Regions from separate parts of the Ruminococcus sp. Marseille-P328 genome, predicted to be linked through region 1. Evidence: riboswitches for the same ligand, from Rfam matches in the RefSeq annotation. Region 1 holds a riboswitch; each other region holds the start of a gene.
The links. Region 1 has a riboswitch for cyclic di-GMP ahead of ACESTK_RS05445 (ATP-binding protein). Riboswitches for the same ligand answer to the same signal wherever they lie in the genome.
Positions count from the first base shown of each region.

Region 2: linked by a shared signal. The riboswitch ahead of ACESTK_RS17100 (leucine-rich repeat protein) and the one ahead of ACESTK_RS05445 (ATP-binding protein) in region 1 are both predicted to bind cyclic di-GMP.
Region 3: linked by a shared signal. The riboswitch ahead of ACESTK_RS16270 (hypothetical protein) and the one ahead of ACESTK_RS05445 (ATP-binding protein) in region 1 are both predicted to bind cyclic di-GMP.
Region 4: linked by a shared signal. The riboswitch ahead of ACESTK_RS01555 (response regulator) and the one ahead of ACESTK_RS05445 (ATP-binding protein) in region 1 are both predicted to bind cyclic di-GMP.

Region 1 is NZ_CAXUBQ010000005.1:120,265-123,482, reverse strand. Features, by position in the region: gene ACESTK_RS05445 (ATP-binding protein) at 1-1,359, opposite strand, end outside; cyclic di-GMP riboswitch class I at 1,560-1,635, opposite strand; gene ACESTK_RS05440 (response regulator) at 1,787-3,218, opposite strand, start outside.
Region 2 is NZ_CAXUBQ010000028.1:18,976-22,193, reverse strand. Features, by position in the region: gene ACESTK_RS17105 (hypothetical protein) at 865-1,563, opposite strand; cyclic di-GMP riboswitch class I at 1,748-1,823, shown strand; gene ACESTK_RS17100 (leucine-rich repeat protein) at 1,894-3,218, shown strand, end outside.
Region 3 is NZ_CAXUBQ010000025.1:42,528-45,745, forward strand. Features, by position in the region: gene rho (transcription termination factor Rho) at 1-106, opposite strand, end outside; gene ACESTK_RS16270 (hypothetical protein) at 540-1,556, opposite strand; cyclic di-GMP riboswitch class I at 1,727-1,810, opposite strand; gene ACESTK_RS16275 (LacI family DNA-binding transcriptional regulator) at 1,999-3,030, opposite strand; gene ACESTK_RS16280 (MBL fold metallo-hydrolase) at 3,124-3,218, opposite strand, start outside.
Region 4 is NZ_CAXUBQ010000001.1:334,639-337,856, forward strand. Features, by position in the region: gene ACESTK_RS01555 (response regulator) at 1-1,897, opposite strand, end outside; cyclic di-GMP riboswitch class I at 2,061-2,136, opposite strand; gene ACESTK_RS01560 (helix-turn-helix domain-containing protein) at 2,270-2,719, opposite strand; gene ACESTK_RS01565 (alpha/beta hydrolase) at 2,722-3,218, opposite strand, start outside.

The DNA.
Region 1 (3,218 bases):
AATACTCTTGAAATTTTGACTGTTATCATATATTAGTGCCTGACTTGCGCCCATGAGGAAACAGTCTGCTTTTTCATGAATGACCATATCTGCTGCATCGTCAAGCGAATCACAATCTATAAGCTTCCATTGGGGATAACTGAATGCAATATGCTGTTTTAAGGCATATTTTTCCCTGGGCACAGCTACAGTATACACCTTATTCTCATCAAATTTTTCCTCATCTGTTACCGCCATCAGGCTGTAGGTCCAGGCTGTGTTTGTAAGTGTATATCCGTTTTTTTCTGCAAAATATGGATTCCTGCCAGCATAAAAAATCATGTCAATCTCTCGTTCTTGTAAAGCCTGAAGCATTTCATCATATTCATCATATTCCTGTATATTAAATTCCAGTATCTGATTTCCCAGACAGTCTTTGGCATAAGAGAAATATTCTGCCAGCATACCGGTAAATTTTCCAGTCTCTTCGTCCAGGGAAAATACTGCCGCATCATTACTCAGAAATCCGATCCGGATCCCATCATGTTCTTCCAACCAGGACTTTTCTCCGCCTGTAAGACTTTGACAATAATCAAGCGTAAAATACTTTTTATACAGATCCGCCTTGAAAAAAGGACTATCCTGATCCAGCTGACGCATAGCCCAGTCCAACTCTGTCTTGATATCGCTGCGCTCTTTATTTATTACAAAATATATGCCGGATTTACCAATCGTGGTAACGGATGATATTCCCTGTTCAGACCAGATGGATTCCTCCAGAGATACAAAACAATCGATTTCATGATTCGCTAATTTCTTTTCGACATCATCATCACTATTCACATTTACATGTTTTGTATGTATGCCATTCTTATTTTCCCATTCTGTCAGCATGATTTCAGGCTCAGTCCCCATGAGCACACCTACACGTTTCCCATCCATAGACTTGAAATCAGACGTCCCAATATCCGTATCCGATAAATCAGCATAAAGGATATATTTTTCCTCACCCATGGGTTCATCCGGGAAAAGCATCTTCTGTGCACGTTCATCGGTGTAAGAAATATCGCCCATGATATCAATCTCACCATTTTCAAGCTTATCAAAACAGTTGGACCAGTCACATTTCACATACTCAAATTTCCATCCGGTATAACCTGCCAGAGCCTGCATGAGCTCGTAGCCATAACCTCGTCTGACACCGTTTTTATCGACATAATTAAAGGTATCCTCAAATGAGCCGACACGGATGGTCTGTGGCTGTTTTTCATCATTATTCGTTTCAGCAGCCTGGCAGTGTACCGATAACATCATCCACATTCCCAGGACCACAAATATACATGCAAATAGTACGGCTGATTTTTTTCTACTTTTATCCATATTTTTTATTTCCTTCATCCGTTTGTGTTTTATGATGTTCCAAACACCAGGTCAAAAACAGCAAGTATTGTTTTTATATCAATCGGTTTTGCAATATGTGCATTCATCCCTGTTGCTGTGTACTGCTGCTGTGTAATTTCCATCATCTCTGCAATGCCCCGGGTGATAAAAACGCTGCCAAACAGGCAGCGCATCTCATTTCATGCAACTGGCTGCCATTTTACAGGCCCTGTAGCTTTGCGTCGCAGACTTTCATCTGTTTTGCCGATTTCCATATTAGAGCATTTAAAATTATACAAAAAAACTGATTTTATTATACTCCCTTGCTCCACTTTACACAAGAAAAACCTCACCGCTTTAACGCTTAAAAATAATTTGAAAACCTGCTAAAAAGTTGTTAACCGAACTTCTTAGCAGGTTTTTATTACTAATCTGTCAGATTATTTTGTAATGTACTGATCAATTCCTCTATAACGATTGGCTTGGATAAGAATCCATTCATACCGCATTCCAACGCTTTCTTTCTGTCCTCGTCAAAAGCATTGGCCGTCATGGCAAGGATGGTGATTCCTGCCAGTGCCGGATCCCTAAGGGCACGGATCTGCTTCGTGGCCTCATATCCGTTCATTACCGGCATCTGCACATCCATCAGCACCAAATCATAACCGCCCGGTTTCGACCTCTTGACCTTCTCTACTGCCTCTGCCCCATTTTCTGCAGTATCCACCAGGAAGCCATATTCATTAAGGATCTCCACCGCAATTTCACTGTTCAGCTCATTGTCTTCCACAAGCAGTATACATCTGCCTCTGAAATCTGAGCATGCCGCCGGAAGAACAGGCTTCTCCTGCTCAGCCTGATTCTGGCCAATGGCAGTCATCAGGGTATCTCTGATATCGGACATAAACAGAGGTTTCGCACAGAATGCAGTTACTCCTGCAGCCCTGGCTTCCACTTCGATGTCTGACCAGTCATAAGCAGTCAGAATAATGATCGGTGTATCGTCACCAAGACTGCGGATCTGTCTGGTGACCTCAATACCATTCATATCCGGCAGTCGCCAGTCGATGATATAAGCATGGAAGGCATCCCCAAGCTCCATAGACTGTCGTGCACGCAGAACAGCCTCCTTACCGGAAAGTGTCCATTCCGAACGCATTCCAACCCTCACAAGTATTTTTGTCACGCTGTCACAGGTATTAAAATCGTCATCTACAACCAGAGCCTTAAGACCTTCCAGCTCTATGATCTTCTCTATACGTTGGTGCTCAGGCTGAGTCCGGAATGGCAGTCGGACGATAAATTCGGTACCTTTCCCCTGCTCTGTCCGGACCTCAATGGTGCCGCCCATCATATCCACAATATTCTTGGTGATGGCCATACCAAGTCCTGTACCCTGAGTCCTGCTTACAGTGGAAGTCCGCTCCCTCTCAAAAGGAGAAAAGATCTTCTGTACAAATTCCTGACTCATACCGATTCCGTTATCCTTCACCCGGATCTCGTACAGTTCACTGCCTCTTTGGAGACCCGGATACTGTTTCAGCCGGACAGAAACGGTTCCGCCAGCAGGAGTAAACTTGATCGCATTGGACAAAAGATTCAGCAGCACCTGATTCAGTCGTGTCTTATCACAATAGACATCCTCATTTGTCACATCCATGGCATCCATATAAAGCTCCAGCTGTTTCGCATGGATCTGCCCGCTGATGATCGTCTTCAGATCATGAAGCACATCCGACAGACTGACCTCCGTTTCTTCCAGATGGATCTTTCCGCTCTCAATCCGGCTCATATCCAGGATATCATTGATCAGGGAAAGCAGATGGTTACTGGAGGAAAGGATCTTTCCCAGATAATCC
Region 2 (3,218 bases), on a different contig from region 1:
GCTGGTGGAAGAGGGATCAGAAATGGTCTCTCTTTTTTGCCCTACTGCCAGATTGGAAAATAATTTCTGCGGTATATACCGACATGTATTTGACCGGGGCATGTAAAAATTCCAGAGTTTATAAGTACCCCCTGGGGGAGCAGTGGTAGTGTTTTTATGGCTAGTAAAAAGTACCCCCTCCACCTTTAAATATATATTGTTAAAAAAATAACAATATAATCACATTTTGAAGCGTTGCGATAGCAGTATTTATAAGGGATTGCATGTACTTGCAAGTGTTTCAAGGTATCGACCATGGTATCGTATAAATCCTTATTTTTAAAGGGCTTGTGCAAAATTAGATTGTTAAATAAATAACAAAAATTGCACAAAATTTCATGTCTCATAGTCCGTAAACCCTTATAAACATTGACTTTTTTCGATACGGTTCGACTTTATTTTGACTCTCTGAGAAGCCAGTAAATATAAGGATTTGAAAGGGGCGATTTTTATACTGTATCGCCTTTGATTTATCGTGGCTCTGTGTGGCTGATATATAATATTCCTGGGAAGCTTGATCCAGGCAGAGTATCAACATTAGGAATTGCAGTAATTATTTCTTTGTTGGCTTCTTTCTTTTGTAAAATGGACAACGAGAAGAATCTATACATATTTTGCTGTCAAGTTTGCAAGATTTTTTATCTACTATATAATTTTCACAGTTGATCCCAGTCTTCCAGTTTTTCGTGTTTTATAGAAGTTGCATCCACTATCAGGCACATGCAAAACACTTTTCCTACCATCATACATGCGAGGCTTCTTCTTTTGGTAAACGGAATTGCTTTTCACGGTTGGAACCTCCATTATGTATTTTTATAACAGGTATTAATATTCGTTGTTTTCTTTCAGATGTTCAAAACAGTAATGTGTTCCACCATAACAAGGGGCACCGCATCTCCAGCAAGTGCTATATTTTTGAGGAGATATAGTATATCTATTTTTTTTTCTGGATCGATGGATTTTCATTTTGGTAAAAGCATATTTAGGAGAAGTTGTTAATGTTCTTCCAACCGGTGAAGATGTATTGTTGCTTACGCTGTTATTCTTCTTTTTGTGCCTTTTTTTGCTTGGAGACAAATTTGGTTTAGGGGCAACGTTTGGCACAATTTTAGCATTCGGGTGACGTTCAAAAATATTAGAGCTTTTATGCGTAATAGCTGAAGGCTTAATACGAGCTAACTTTTTGGCCGTTTCAAGTTGTACTATGGGTTTCGTTGGATCAATTTTTTTTAGGTGTTCGACATTTGGACATTTCTTTTTACGCTTAATAATTGTTATTGGTTTATTTTCTTTTGCTTTAGATACAAGTGTAGTGTTGGAGCCTTCGCAGTAGGCAATATTTTCACCCTTTTTTGGGAACTGTTCAAATTTTAAAGAACACACAAAACAATTTTGATTGTATTTATGACAAAATCTTGTACTTTCTGTAAGCTGCTCGCAGGTAATACGATATTCTCGAAAAAAGCGTTTGGTTTCGCCATTTATATTTTGCTCAAATATTTTGGAGATTGTTATTTCGCCCATATAAGATGCTCCTTTTCATTAATAACGTTACCACAATCTATTTTCCTCAAGTATAGCACCACTATCCTTAAAATACCATAAAAATTTATGAAAAACATCCAATATAAGACCAAACTGTACCATGTATTTGTTGACTTTCCCATACCATAAGCGTATAATTTTGCTTATATAAATCAAGCAAAAACCGAATATCAGGCAAAGTAGTCGAAAGGCTACGGCGCAAAGCTATAGGGCCTGTAAAATGGTAGCCAGTTGCAACGTGAAAAGAGCATTGCTTGTCTGAAATATATTCTGGTAAGTAGTGCTTTTATTTTAAGGAGGAAAAGAGATATGAGGAAGAAAAGGATTTTAGCAGTATTGTTATCATCTGCAATAGCATTTTCGGGAATGCCTGGTAATGTGTTCGCTGCAGAAGATGTTGCCTTGGAAGATGGATTCTCTGATGGTGAAGAGATTACAGAAGATGTAACTGAAGAATCTGTTGAAGATGTGAGAGAATCTGTACCGGAAATAGATCAAGGCTCAGAGGATTTCACTGGATTTTCAGATGGTGAGAGTGAAGATTTTGTAGCCGAAGAAGAGTTAGAAGATGAAACTGATCCAGAAACTCAGGTATTTGCTGATGCCGAAGGTGTTGTTGAGACTGGAAAATGCGGAGATGATCTGACTTATACAATTACCGGAGATGGGACTAATGGATATACATTGACCATTAGTGGTACTGGTAAGATGTATGATTATTATATAAATAAATATGCACCATGGAAATCAAAAAATATAATTAACATTATTATAAATAGTGGAGTAACAACAATTGGGGAGTGTGCATTTGAAAAGTGCACTAATTTGACAAATATTGTAATTCCAGAGGGTATAACAAGTATTGGTGGAAATGCGTTTGACACTTGTAATAAATTGGAAAATGTTGTAATACCAGAAAGTGTTGTTAAAATTGGACCATATGCATTTATTGATTGTAAAAATTTAACCAACATAATAGTACCAGAAAATGTTACTAGAATAGAAGATGGTGTATTTTGTGGCTGTTTAAATATGAATGATATTACTATTCCTAAAAACGTTAAATATATTAGTAATATTGCATTTCTTGGATGCGGATTAAAGGTGGTAAAATATACTGGCACAAGTGAAGAGTGGGATGCAATAGGTGTTATCGAAACAGAATTATGTAAAGCCAAAGTATATTATAATTATGATCCAAATCATACTCATGTATATGAAGAACAAATTACTAAGGCTGCAACATGTACTCAAGCAGGAGAAAAAACTGAAACTTGTAAATTCTGTGGAGATGCTTTAATCAAGGAGATACCTGCAACAGGTCATACAGTTGCAATAAATCCAGCTGTAGAAGCAACATGTGTACAGCCAGGTAAAACAGAAGGAAGTCATTGCTCGATATGTGGAGAAGTGATACTAGAGCAGAAAAGTGTTCCAGCATTAGGTCATATGTGGGATGAAGGAACGATAACCAAAGAACCTACTTGTACGGAGAATGGAGAAAAAACATATACTTGTAGCAGATGTAATGAAATCAAAATAGAAAGAATTGCTAAAATAGAGCATACCATTGTAGTAGATTCAGCTATAGAATCAACATGTACACTGGTTGGAAAGACAGAAGGAAAGCATTG
Region 3 (3,218 bases), on a different contig from region 1:
GTTCAATTAATTCAGGCTTTCTCATAGTAGAAATGCCCTTCAGTCCTCTGGCTTTTGCCAAGTCTTTCAGCGTAGCCAGGGATAATGATTCATACTTTTCTTTCATCAATCATCTACCTCTTCGACTAATACAATTCTAAAACACATTTCAATTTTGATTTAACGGGATACAAATGTCTGATTAGACAGAAGCTATATACTGAATTATAAAAACATCCTTCAAAAAACTTATTAAAGTTTATTTTAACACATTTCAGGCGCCGTGTCTACATCCATTCCAAATATATCTATCCCTGCCTGCAAGAAAGTGATAACCTTTGTTTTGTATTATACACACCTAAGGTTTTTCATTGCAAGAATTTTCTGTCGACGCATATCCCGACTCTTCGACATATATAAGAGTCCTGTTCTCCCGGTGACCCAAAGATAAGTACCAGCTGTCACTTACCTTTTTATAAAATACCGGTTTCCCACGCCTGTGCTATTCACAATAAAACACCCGGAGATATTTCTCCGGGTGCCGGTCATCTTTAAAATTATTAATTCCAGAACGCTCCGTAAATCTTCTGGATCTTAGCGACCTGTGCGTCTGTAATCTGATTCAGTGCATTCTGAACAGCTGCATAAGTCTGTGGTCTGCTACTCTTCAGGGAAGCATTGTTCAGGATGTAATCCTTAACAGATTCTGCAAAATATTCGGAAGCATTCTGTGTTACATAGGCTTTATTAAAAGCTGTAACATTTGCCTTCTCAGCTGCAAAAATGCTCTGGAAGCTTGCTGTCTTATCTGCATTTCCTGCGATAAATGCAAGGAAATGACCCAGCTCATGATAAACAGAATCATCAATCTGCTTCATTGTAATAGATCTTGATCTTGCATCAAAATATCCTGAATAGTTGACGGATGGATCAACAACAAGCTTAAATCCCAGCTGCTGATATGCTGCAATTACACGATTGTCCATCTTGCCTGCAACACTTGCTACATTTTCCTCGTGTTTGCTCTGGTTCTGTGAAGAGTTTGCTGCTGCAGTTACCTGGGCAGCAGAAGTACCAGAAGAAGTAGTGCTTACAGCGGTCTCATTGTTAATTGATACCTGCTGTGTAGTTGTTGTCTGAACAGTTGTTGTGATCTTGGATGTAACAACTTTCTTTTTGGATTTCTTGGTGTATTTCGCTGTTGCTTTGGTAACAACGGTTGTCTTGGTATCTACTGTTGTATTACCGGATTTATTTGTTTTATTGGTTACTTTTGTTTTGGTTTTCAGTTTCTTGGTATAGCTCTTCTTGGAAGCCTTTTTTAATTTAACAGTCTTCCTAGTTGTCTTGGTACTGGAGGTAGTCTTCACAGTAGTCTTCGGCTGGGAAGCCAGTGGAGTTTCATCTTCTATGATGGAAGTCTCCATGATCGGATCTGTGTAACTGGGGAATTCAGGTGTTTCTCCTACTCCTGAGAATAATGAAACGCCGCCGATCACTGCTGCCAATGCTATAGCAGCACAACTGGAAACAACTTTTTTATTTGCGAGCCACTCTGCTAATTTCTTTCCTTTCATAAATAACACACCTTTCTTGAACCATAATGTAACTGACTTGCCGCTATCCGGAAACTATCAGTCCCATCAGTTTGTGGAAATAAAAAAACCGTTTATCAGATTAAATAAACGGTCGCCACAAATAGAAGAACCACGTCTCCTGTCATATTACATTACCTAATCAATATCAATGCGGCAACCGGCTGTCATAGTCCTGAGACCTTAGACCCTTGGCTTTGCGTCCCTGTCTTTCAACAGGTTTGCCTTTTATTCATTTCTTATAATAGAGCAAGTCCTCACTTTTGTCAACGGATTTTCTTTGTTAAAATTCACAAAAATCCGTCTAAAAAATACAAAAATGAAAAAATCTGTAAAACTATCTGAGCTGACCGTAACAACTGATAATCATTCTCAAATAATTTCACAGATTTCTTTTCGCTGTCTGGGTAGTAACATACACCCCTCACAGTTTACGTGTAGATTCCCGTTCTATGAGTCTTCCGGCCAGCATTTGCCGTTTAACCACCTTTTTCCGGTCAATCATGTCAAACAAAGTACGAATACTCTGCTGTGCAGTTTCCACTCTGGGATATTCCAAAGTAGTAATAGATGGATGATAATATTCTGCAATATCCTGTCCATCAGCCCCTGCCACGCAATAATCCTCCGGTACTCTTTTACCGCTGTCAATAATTGCTTTGCAGGCTCCTACAGCCAAAGTATCTGAAATAGCATAAATACAGGAAAAATCTACTCCTGATTCCAAAAGCTCACGGGTACTGTTATAACCATTCTCAATAGTATAAATTCTATTCCCCGGCTTTAAACGGACTATAAGCTTCTCATCGTACTCCAGTCCATTTTTCTCCAATGCCCTTTTATAGCCATTCAGATGGCACCTTCCCAGACCTTCATCTCCGGAAGTAATGAACGCAACTCTTTTATGTCCACAGCTGCACAGATAATCAACCATATTCTGGCTCTCGATCTCTGTATCAATTGTTACAAGAGCGCTTCGAGTATAAGATCCAGTATCCTCCGGAATTGTTTTTCCGGAACTGGCGATCACATACGGAACCCTCACCATTCTCAGCTTTGACTCATCATAATCATACATACCACCAAGAAATATGATTCCCTTGACCTTTTTCTCTTTTTCCAGTTGAAGCGCAAGCTCAACTTCATCTTCATCATCTGCTACATTCTGCAATACCAGGCAGTATTTTCTTTCACGAACCTTTTTCTCCAACACATGCAGCATAACACCCCAGAATGGGTTGCTGATTTCTTTTACCATAACTGCGATCGTATTTGAATCAGCTCGTTTCAGGTTTCTGGCACTGTTATTCGGTACATAATTATACTCTTTGATAATATCCAGAATCTTCTGTTTCGTTTCAGGATTAATGTCCGGGTGATTGTTAATAGCCCTGGACACCGTGCTGACTCCTACGCCACACAGTTTCGCAACCTCTTTAATTGTTATCTGCTCCATAACTGCCCTCCTCATGCAACAATGTGTTCATTATATATGTACTGGCATATCATGGCAAATGATTTTCAATAAAATTTGTAAAAAAATTATTTATCAGCAAATATGCTTGTCGTTATAGGCGATATTTCCTTTTCCGTATTTGTAGAGAACAGCCGGTTCTGAAGACATATGGCTGAAATCAATAGGCT
Region 4 (3,218 bases), on a different contig from region 1:
CATTTATCAATGATAGTAGCAGTTTCGATGACTCATGTATTTTATTCATGCAATCCTTTGCCCGCTCAGCATCATTTCCGCTTTTCTCAAGAATCGTAAGCATACCAATAATACCATTGATCGGTGTTCTGATATCATGAGACATGTTATTTAAAAAGGAAGTCTTAGCCTTATTGGCACTCTGTGCTTCTACAAGTGCATTTTGTAATTCCTGCTGTTTTTCTTCAAGCTCCTGATTCAGCTTCAATGCCTGCTCAGCAGACTTCTTGGATTTTTCTTCCGCACGTTTTGATTTTTTCAAAGAATCAAGAATTATACACAGAACAACGAAAAAAGAAATTCCAGCGATAAGTGAAACTGTCAGTAAATTGTCCTGAATAAAATCCTTCGCTGTAACTTTTCGTAAGGAAGCATTATACGAAACTACTGCACCTGAAAATTGAGTTGTAGGCATAGATGTCAGTGTTTTATTCAGAATGGACAAAAGAACCGGTTCTCCCTGCAGAATAGCAAATGGAACATCAGCTTCTTTTGTCAGGAAAACACTATGAAGCTTATTATTTTTCAAATAGTCTGAAACAGTACCTGAATTGCTTACAATACAATCCGTCTCCCCTTTCTGCATTGCTTTTACTGCTGCATCTGATGTTTCATATTCCACAACCTTCCATTGCGGATAATTGTATGAAAGATATGCTTTCAATGCAAAATCATCTTTTTCAACGGCAACTATATTCTCTTTATTTTCATCAAAAGAATCCTTTGCCGTAATTGCTGCCATATTGAGAGTCAACAGCGTATCCGACAAAGCAAATCCATTTGTTTCTGCAAAGTATGGATTCTGGTTTGCATGAAAAATCAGGTCTATTTTTCCATCCTGCAATGCCTGAAGCAGTTCACTTCTTGTCTCATATCCATTTAATTCAAATTCCAGAGTCTGACCTTGCAGACAATTTTCTGCAAGATCCACATAATCTGTAATAACACCTGTCAGTTTACCTGTTGATGGATCTACACTGCTGATACCTCCATCCTGATTCAGATACCCTATCCGGATTGCACCATGCTGCCCGATCCACTCACTTTCTTCTTTTGAAAGAAACGAGCTGCTCTGTGCAGAAAGATAACGCCTGTAGAGATCATCTGTGTAAAATGGGTTGTCATCCTTGATTCTGCGCATAGCACTATCCAGTGCTTCTTTGATATCCGGACGTTCTGGATTTATAGCGAAATAGATTTCTGTCTCTCCAATACTTGTAAGCGGTGAAATATCCGATTCTTCCCAACGGGATTCTTCTACCGAAACGAAGCAGTCAATTTCATGTTTCGACAGTTTGTCCATAACTTCTGCGGTATTAGAAACATTGACATGCTGCATATGCAGACCATACTTTAACTCCCATTCGTTAAGCACATCCTCCGTTATATTATCTTTAAACACACCAATATTTTTTCCCTCAAAAGAATCCAGATTTCCTGCTGTAAGATCCATATTGGATGCATCCGTATAGATGTAATATTTCTCTTCCCCCATAGGCATATCGGAAAAAAGCATATTTTCAGCACGTTCGTCTGTATAGGAAATGTCACCAAGAATATCAATCTCTCCATTTTCCAACTGTGTAAAGCAGTTTTTCCAATCACTTGTTATGTATTTATATGTCCATCCTGCATAACCTGCAATATCTTGAAGATACTCATAACCATAGCCGCTTCTTTCTCCCTTTTCATTGACGGTATTATAAGTTTCTTCAAAAGATCCTACCCGGATAACATTGTCAGAGTTTTCTTTGGCAAATGTAGGAACGGATAAAACAATAAAACATATAATTGTGCAAAATATAATGTAACAAAATTTGAAATTCATTATATTCTGTACTAATTTGCACTTCTTCATCTTTCTCCCCTCCTCTAGGCTACAGTTGCTTGCTTCCAGATTTTAATTTTACATTCATTAATTGTCAATAACCTCCCCGCTATTTTTCCAAACAGCTTCTGTATTACTTATTCAAGTGCTCTACCATAAAAAAGCACTGCCAAACAGACAGTGCAACCTCATTTCATGCAACTGGCTGCCATTTTACAGGCCCTATAGCTTTGCGTCCCAGACTTTCATCTGGTTTGCCGATTTCCTTATTATAGCTTTAATACTTATGCAAAAAAACTGATTTCATTATACTTTAATGCTCTAGTATACACAAGAAAACATTACCGTTTTAACGACAAAAATAAAAAAAGAACAGCCGATACATATACTCGAACTATTCTTCTACTTCCGAAGACCACGCAGCATTGACATCACTGTTTCCTGCTCATTTGTACTCAGATTATTCCATATCCTTAAAACTTCTTTCTGTTTTTCTGTCAGATTCTCTGAATTACCTTCCTGAAAAAACTGTGATAATGTCACGCCCAAAGCTGTACATATTTTTTCAAGTGTGATCAGCGACGGCAGGTTTTCCTGCGCCATGATTCTTCCCAGTGATGACTGGGAAATTCCAAATACACATAAGCATGATACAATAGAGGCATGCTGAAGGAGGATCTCATATGGCAAAGCAAGCTGTACAATTTCTTCTTTTGTATGATATTTGTTATTCAACTCCATCGTTATTTTTAATGCCCTTTGAGACAGCTCATGCATGATCAGATGGTCTTCACTTCCACCGTCTACAGTATATCCGTGATTCATATTACTCAAATATTCTTCAAATGTCATGATTAACCAACCCCATTTTCTTTAAAAAATTTCTGGATTTTATCAAATGGGATTACATCCAGATTATCATAAAGATCTGTATGAACAGCCCCTGGAATTGTCAGCAACTCTTTATTGGATGTGTACTTGCTGTCCTTGATCATATTTTCATAAGCATCTTTTCCAAAATAATAACTGTGCGCTTTTTCTCCATGAACGATAAGGACTGCACTTCTGATTTCATTACAATACTTTAATATTGGCTGATTCATAAATGACATACATCCAATACTGTTCCAGCCCCCATTGGAATTCAGGCTCCTTTTATGATAACATCTGCCTTTATAATACTCACTATAATCTTTTACGAAGAGAGGGGCATCTTCCGGAACCGGAAGTGGAACACAACCACCGCTTCTGGAATACTCGCCTTTACGGTATTCTTGTGTTCTGAGGGCATTCAGTGACTGTTTCTTTGCATAACGTGCTTCTTCACTGTCCTCAGAATCAAAGTACCCAT